One region of the Kribbella sp. NPDC005582 genome, then DNA from elsewhere that is predicted to be linked to it. Evidence: riboswitches for the same ligand, from Rfam matches in the RefSeq annotation. Region 1 holds a riboswitch; the other holds the start of a gene.
What was found. Region 1 has a riboswitch for thiamine pyrophosphate ahead of thiC (phosphomethylpyrimidine synthase ThiC). Riboswitches for the same ligand answer to the same signal wherever they lie in the genome.
Positions count from the first base shown of each region.

Region 2: linked by a shared signal. The riboswitch ahead of ABZS29_RS11255 (cytosine permease) and the one ahead of thiC (phosphomethylpyrimidine synthase ThiC) in region 1 are both predicted to bind thiamine pyrophosphate.

Region 1 covers NZ_JBEXCU010000008.1:246,271-249,549, forward strand. The annotation lists gene thiC (phosphomethylpyrimidine synthase ThiC) at 1-1,589, opposite strand, end outside; TPP riboswitch at 1,590-1,708, opposite strand; gene ABZS29_RS35180 (lysophospholipid acyltransferase family protein) at 1,738-2,484, shown strand; gene ABZS29_RS35185 (hypothetical protein) at 2,614-3,138, shown strand; gene ABZS29_RS35190 (hypothetical protein) at 3,135-3,279, opposite strand, start outside.
Region 2 covers NZ_JBEXCU010000001.1:2,273,625-2,276,903, forward strand. The annotation lists gene ABZS29_RS11240 (DUF3152 domain-containing protein) at 1-145, shown strand, start outside; gene ABZS29_RS11245 (hypothetical protein) at 188-1,003, shown strand; gene ABZS29_RS11250 (alpha/beta hydrolase) at 1,000-1,662, shown strand; TPP riboswitch at 1,685-1,802, shown strand; gene ABZS29_RS11255 (cytosine permease) at 1,791-3,113, shown strand; gene ABZS29_RS11260 (flavodoxin family protein) at 3,120-3,279, opposite strand, start outside.

The DNA of each region.
Region 1 (3,279 bases):
TTGCCGTCTCCTGCCTTGAAGGTCTCGGACATTTCGTTGAAGCCGGCCTCGATCGCCTCGGTCGACGTCAGTCCGTGCTCCTCGGCGTACGCGCGAATGTCGGCGGTGATTCGCATCGAGCAGAACTTCGGCCCGCACATCGAGCAGAAGTGCGCGGTCTTGGCCGGCTCGGCCGGCAACGTCTCGTCGTGGTACGACCGCGCGGTGTCCGGGTCCAGCGAGAGGTTGAACTGATCCTCCCAGCGGAACTCGAACCTTGCCGTGGACAACGCGTCGTCCCAGGCCTGCGCTCCCGGGTGTCCCTTGGCCAGATCGGCGGCATGGGCAGCGATCTTGTAGGTGATCACCCCGGTCTTGACGTCATCGCGATCCGGCAGCCCGAGGTGCTCCTTCGGCGTGACGTAGCAGAGCATCGCCGTACCGAGCCAGCCGATCTGCGCCGCGCCGATCGCGCTGGTGATGTGGTCGTACGCCGGCGCCACATCGGTTGCCAACGGCCCCAAGGTGTAGAACGGCGCTTCGCCGCAGAGCTCTTCCTCGAGCCGCACGTTCTCGGCGATCTTGTTCATCGGCACGTGCCCGGGGCCCTCGATCATCACCTGTACGTCGTGCTCCCAGGCGATCTTGGTGAGCTCCCCCAGTGTCCGCAACTCGGCGAACTGCGCCTCGTCGTTCGCATCCGCGATACACCCCGGCCGGAGTCCGTCGCCGAGCGAGAACGTCACGTCGTACTCACGCAGGATCTCGCAGAGCTCCGCGAAATGCGTGTACAGGAAAGACTCCTGGTGATGCGCGAGACACCAGGCCGCCATGATCGAGCCGCCGCGCGAGACGATGCCGGTGATCCGCCGCGCGGTCAGCGGCACGTAGCGCAGCAGTACGCCGGCGTGCACGGTCATGTAGTCGACGCCCTGCTCGCACTGCTCGATCACCGTCTCCCGGTAGACCTCCCAGTTCAGCGCGGCCGGATCGCCCTTCACCTTCTCGAGCGCCTGGTAGAGCGGCACGGTCCCGATCGGCACCGGCGAGTTCCGCAGGATCCACTCCCGGGTCTCGTGGATGTTCTTGCCGGTCGACAGGTCCATCACGGTGTCGGCGCCCCAGCGGGTCGCCCAGACGAGCTTCTCGACCTCGTCCTCGATGGAACTGCTGACGGCGGAGTTGCCGATGTTCGCGTTCACCTTCACCAGGAACTTCTTGCCGATGATGGTCGGCTCGCTCTCCGGGTGCCGGCGGTTGACCGGGATCACGGCTCGGCCGCGCGCCACCTCGGACCGGACGAACTCCGGATCCATGTTCTCCCGGAGCGCGACATACCGCATCTCCTCGGTGATGGTGCCGGCGCGCGCGTGCGCGAGCTGGGTCAGGTTCTCCCGCCCGGCGATCCACTCGCGCCGGAGCGCGGGCAGACCGGCCTGTACGTCGATCTGCGCCGTCGCGTCCGTGTACGGCCCGGACGTGTCGTACAGGTCGAAGTGCTCGCCGTTGGTGAGATGGACGCGGCGCGCCGGAACGCCCAGTTCGCCGCGATAGATCTTCTCGGAGCCCGAGATCGGGCCGGTGGTGACAGTCGGTCGTACGGTGCCGATAGTTGTCACTTGTGTGCTCCCTACGCCGGAATTACCCGGACAGGTTCGGCGGTCGGCGGCGCCGGATTCTCCAGCCGCCCTCTCAGCCCACTACGGTGCGAGCTCCCGCGATCTCCAGTTATCACCGGCAGCTTAGTAGCATTCCGGGATGCGCGACTTTGTCTATCCGCCTGTCGTCGGCGTTGCCAAGACTGCCTTCAAGGTGCTGGACCTGAAGTTCCAGCTCGCCGGCACCGAGAACATCCCGCGGACCGGCGGCGCGGTGATCGCGCTGAACCACATCAGCTACGTCGACTTCATCCTCGGCGGGTACGGCGCGGTGCCGAGCAAGCGGCTGGTCCGGTTCATGGCCAAGGAGGTGCTGTTCCGCAACCGCTGGTCCGGGCCGCTGATGCGTGGGATGCACCACATCCCGGTCGATCGCGACGCGGGCGCGGCGTCGTACGAGCACGCGCTGCGGCACCTGCGCGCCGGTGAGGTGGTCGGCGTCTTTCCGGAAGCGACGATCAGCCGGTCGTTCGAGCTCAAGGAGTTCAAGTCCGGCACGGTCCGGATGGCCGCGGAGGCCGGCGTACCGCTGATTCCGATGATCCTGTGGGGCACCCAGCGGATGTTCACCAAGGACCACCCGAAGGACTTCACCCGGCACCGCACGATCGCGATCACGGTCGGTACGCCGATGACCGTGACGCCGGACGACGACCCGGTCGAGGCCACCGCCGTCCTGCGCTCGACGATGGCCGAGATGCTCGACGAGACGATCCGCGCATACCCGGAGCAGCCGCCCGGCGCCTGGTGGCTGCCCGCCTCGTACGGCGGCTCCGCGCCGACGCCGGCGGAGGCCGACCGGCTCGACCGCGAGGAGCTGGCCCGCCGGGCCGAGCGCCGCCGCTAGCCCGACGGAGGTCGGACAAGGCCTTGACCCTCGACGGCATCTGAGGGTACGAAGGGCACTTGTCATTGACAAGGCAGGAATCTGGGGGATTTCTGTGCTGCTTGCCTTGTGCTGGGCGGGGGAAGGTTTTTGTTCGATTCACCGGAAGAACTGCGCCTGTTCGAACCCGGGACGCTGCAGATCGCGCCGCATGTCGCGGAGCACATCCCGGATGCCGGGGCGTACTTCATCGACTGGTCCACCCGGGACCTGGACCGCGAGCGAGCGCGTGAGGTCGAGGCCGCGGTCAACGGCCGGCGGTGCGCGAACGGCTGGTTCCCACTCGAGAGCCTGGACAGCATCGGGCACCGGGGCTACTGGCGTGGTCCGCTCACCTACCTGGCGCAGATGACGGCCGACGACGCCGGCATCCTGCAGGACTGGGCGGCGTACGGCCTGACCGGTGAGAACCGGCACCGCATCGAAGCGACCGTCAACCACCTGCTCCACCAGCAGGGCCACGCGGCCGCGGCCACCTGGGCCGTTGCCGTCCGCCCCCAAGCCGGTCTGGACGCAGCCGCCCTCGGCGACCGCCTCTTCACCGCCTGGGAGCGGAACCTGGACGCCGTACGCACCAAGGACGTGGCCAAGGCAGTCCGCCGCTGGAACCGCTAATGGAACTGCGGAATGATCAGGTAGAGCCCGAACAGCACCGCAGCTAGGCATGCTGCGAAGCACAGTGACGCGACTGCGGTGTCGACCATCGGTGCAGGCCGCTTCTCGTCGATAGCCGCCGCTCTGCGGGCCATGGCAGTC
Region 2 (3,279 bases), on a different contig from region 1:
GGTGAACCACGAGGTCGGGCACGCGCTCGGGCACGGGCACTCGACGTGCACGAAGGCGCAGTCGCCGGCGCCGGTGATGATGCAGCAGACCAAGGGGCTCGGTGGTTGCCGGCCGAACGCGTGGCCGACGATCAAAGCGACCTGACCACCTCCCGTGAGAAGCTGAGTCCCGAGGGAGGGAGCAGCGATGTCGTCACAGGACTTCCCGACGTACGGGCGGGAGCCGGAGCGCCCGGAGCAGGGGCAACCCAGCGAAGAGCAGCACTTCGCGCCACCCACGCCGTACGGCGCCGGCACGTACGCCGGCGGTGGTCAGCCACTGCCGCCCGCCCCCTATGCGCCCGCGCAGCCCTATGGCTCCCAGCCAGGTCAGTACGGCGGTCCGCCGACCGACCCGGCGCAGCCACCGAGCTATCGGCCGGGCCACCCGTACGGCGCTCCCGTGGACCCGCATCCGGCCGCCTTCCCGACGTACGGGCGTAAGGAGCCTTTCGCCGACCGTGATCCACGCGCGGCCAAGGTGGTGCTGCTGGCGACGATCATCGCGGCGGTCTACGGACTGATGGCGGTGACGATCCAGCGGGTCTCGATCCGGGAGATCACCCAGGCTCCGGGCTCACCGCTCAACCACCCGCTGCGCACCGACGTGATCGACGCACTGGGGCAGCTGCTGATCGTTCTGGTCGGTCTGGCCGCGCTGGTGCTCTGGGCGCGCGACCTGTTGGCTCGGCGCAAGCTCGGACGCCAGCCGGACATCTACGAGCTCATCGGTGGCGGACTGGTCGGCGTCTCGCTGATTCCGCTGCTGATCTGGGCAGTCATGGTGCTGTCGACCGGCCTGGGGTCCGCCGACGACACTCTGGACCGGCTGCCGACGGCGTACGCCTGGGGTGGGTTCGGTCTGCTGATCCTGGCGGCCGGCTTCTTCCTCGGCTACCGCGAGCTCAAGCCGGATCTCGACACGGTAGTCCGGGCGGCACCGGGCCGCCCGCCCTGGGAGTGAGCGCCCCGGTAGTCCTGGTCCCGGGCCTCGGCCTCGGGCCGGAGTCGTACGCCCCCACGGTCGAGCACCTCTCGCTGCCGTACCAGGTGGTCACACTTCCCGGGTACGGCGAGCCTGCCGACGACCGTGATGATCTGCACCCGGGGGCGCTCGCTGCCCGGCTGGAGCAGAAGGTCCGAGAGCGCTCGGTGTTGGTCGGGCACTCCGCCGGCGCACAGATTGTCGTCGAACTGGCGGTCGCCCACCCGGAACTGGTGCACGCGCTGGTCCTGATCGCTCCGACCGGTGACGCGGGTACGGTCACCTGGCCCACGCTGGCGATGCGGTGGCTGGAGTCGACCTTGCCGGAGACTCCGCGGCTGATACCGGTGCTGGCGCCGCAGTACGCGCGGACAACGTTCCGCGCTATTGCCCGGGCCGCGGAGGCCTGTCGGCGACATGACATGGCTGGGGTGATCACCCGGGTCCAGGCGCCGGTGATCATCGTGCGCTGCCGCTACGACCACCTGTCGCCCGCCGACTGGGTCCTTCGGCTGGCGGAGCTCACCCACGGCGAGGCGCGGACGCTGGAGACGGGCTCGCACATGCCGGTGCTGACCAACGGCCCGGAGGTGGCCGCGCTCATCCAGCGAGCAGCCGCCGCGCGGCCCGGCGACTGACGCGTTATCGTTGACGCGGTAGCAAAACCTTTGCGGGAGCTCGCACCGAATGCGGGCTGAGAGGGCGACGTGACACCGGGTCGCCGACCGCCTGAACCTGACCGGGTAATGCCGGCGTAGGGATCGCAATGACTGACACTGCAATTCGCCCTGCCAACGAAGAAGCACCGCTGGTTCTCACCACGGATGCGCCACGGACGCTGGGGTTCCTGGACCAGTTCACACTCTGGGGCAACTTCGGCATCTCGCTGTTCGGTCCGGTCACCGGCGCGCTGGTCGCGGCGTACACGGGATCGTTGTGGCAGGGGCTGCTCGCGGTCGTCGTGGGCTGCGGGATCGGCGCGCTCGTGCTCGGCGGCGCGGCGGTCTTCGGTTCGCAGACCGGAGCGCCGGCGATGACCGCGCTGCGCGGAATCTTCGGTCGCCGCGGGTCGATGGCCCCCACCGTGCTCAACATCGCGCAGAACATCGGCTGGGCGACCATGGAGATCATCGTGATCTCGCAGGCCGCGGTCGCGGTGACGAGTGAGCGCTGGCGCTGGCTGTTCGTCGTACTGGCCGGGATCATCGCGACGACGATGGCGGTTCGCCCGCTGGGCAGCGTGAAGGTGCTGCGCAAGTTCATGGTCTGGCTGGTGTTGGTTGCCTCGGTCTACCTATTTGTGCAGGTGCTGAGCAAGCCGGTGCACGCGTTGCCGCAGGACAGCGTGTACGGCTTCTGGCCGGCCGTCGACCTCGCGGCCGCAGGCGTTGTTTCGTTCGCGCCGCTGGCCGCCGACTACACCCGGCACTCCCGCACCAACAAGGCGGCCTTCGGCGGCTCCGCGCTCGGCTACGGCCTGGCCGCGATCCTGTACTACGCCTTGGGCGTTTTCGCGGTCGCGACTCTGCAGACCAACAGCGAGGACGTGATCACGGCTCTGGTCACGTTGCCCGCCGGCGCGATCGCACTGTTCGTGCTGCTGGTGGACGAGGTCGACGAGGCCTACGCGAACGTCTACTCGACCACGATGGCCGCGCACAACCTGATCGGCCACGTCGACCGCCGCTGGATCTCGGTCGCGATCGGCGTCCTGGCCACCGGCCTCGCCCTCTTGGTTGACCTGGGCAACTACACCCAGTTCCTCTACCTGATCGGCTCGGTCTTCATCCCGCTCTTCGCCGTCGCCATTGCCGACTTCTTCCTGGTGAGCAAGATGAAGTGGGACGTCTCCAGTACGGCGAAGTTCCGCTGGCAGCCCGCGGTCGCCTGGCTGATCGGCTTCGTGGCGTACCAACTCGTCAACCCCGGCACGGTCGCCGGCTGGTCGCCGTTCTGGCTCGATGTCCAGGGCAAGCTCTTCGGCGGCCACGCCGTACCAGGCTGGCTGGGCGCGACGTACACAAGCATCATCGTGTCGATGGTCGCGGCGGTGCTGCTCGGCCGGGTCGGTCGCCGCCAGGCTGCCTGAGCAAGCTCAGCGGTATTCGGGGTTCTCGAAGTCGAAACGGCAGCCGGCGTCCCACTCGGAGCGCTGGTTGCCGTGGGCAGGGATGCCGCCGGCATCCTTCAGCATCCGGGCCAGGTGCAACAGGTTCCAGGTCATGAACGTCGTGTTCCGGTTGGTGAAGTCGTTG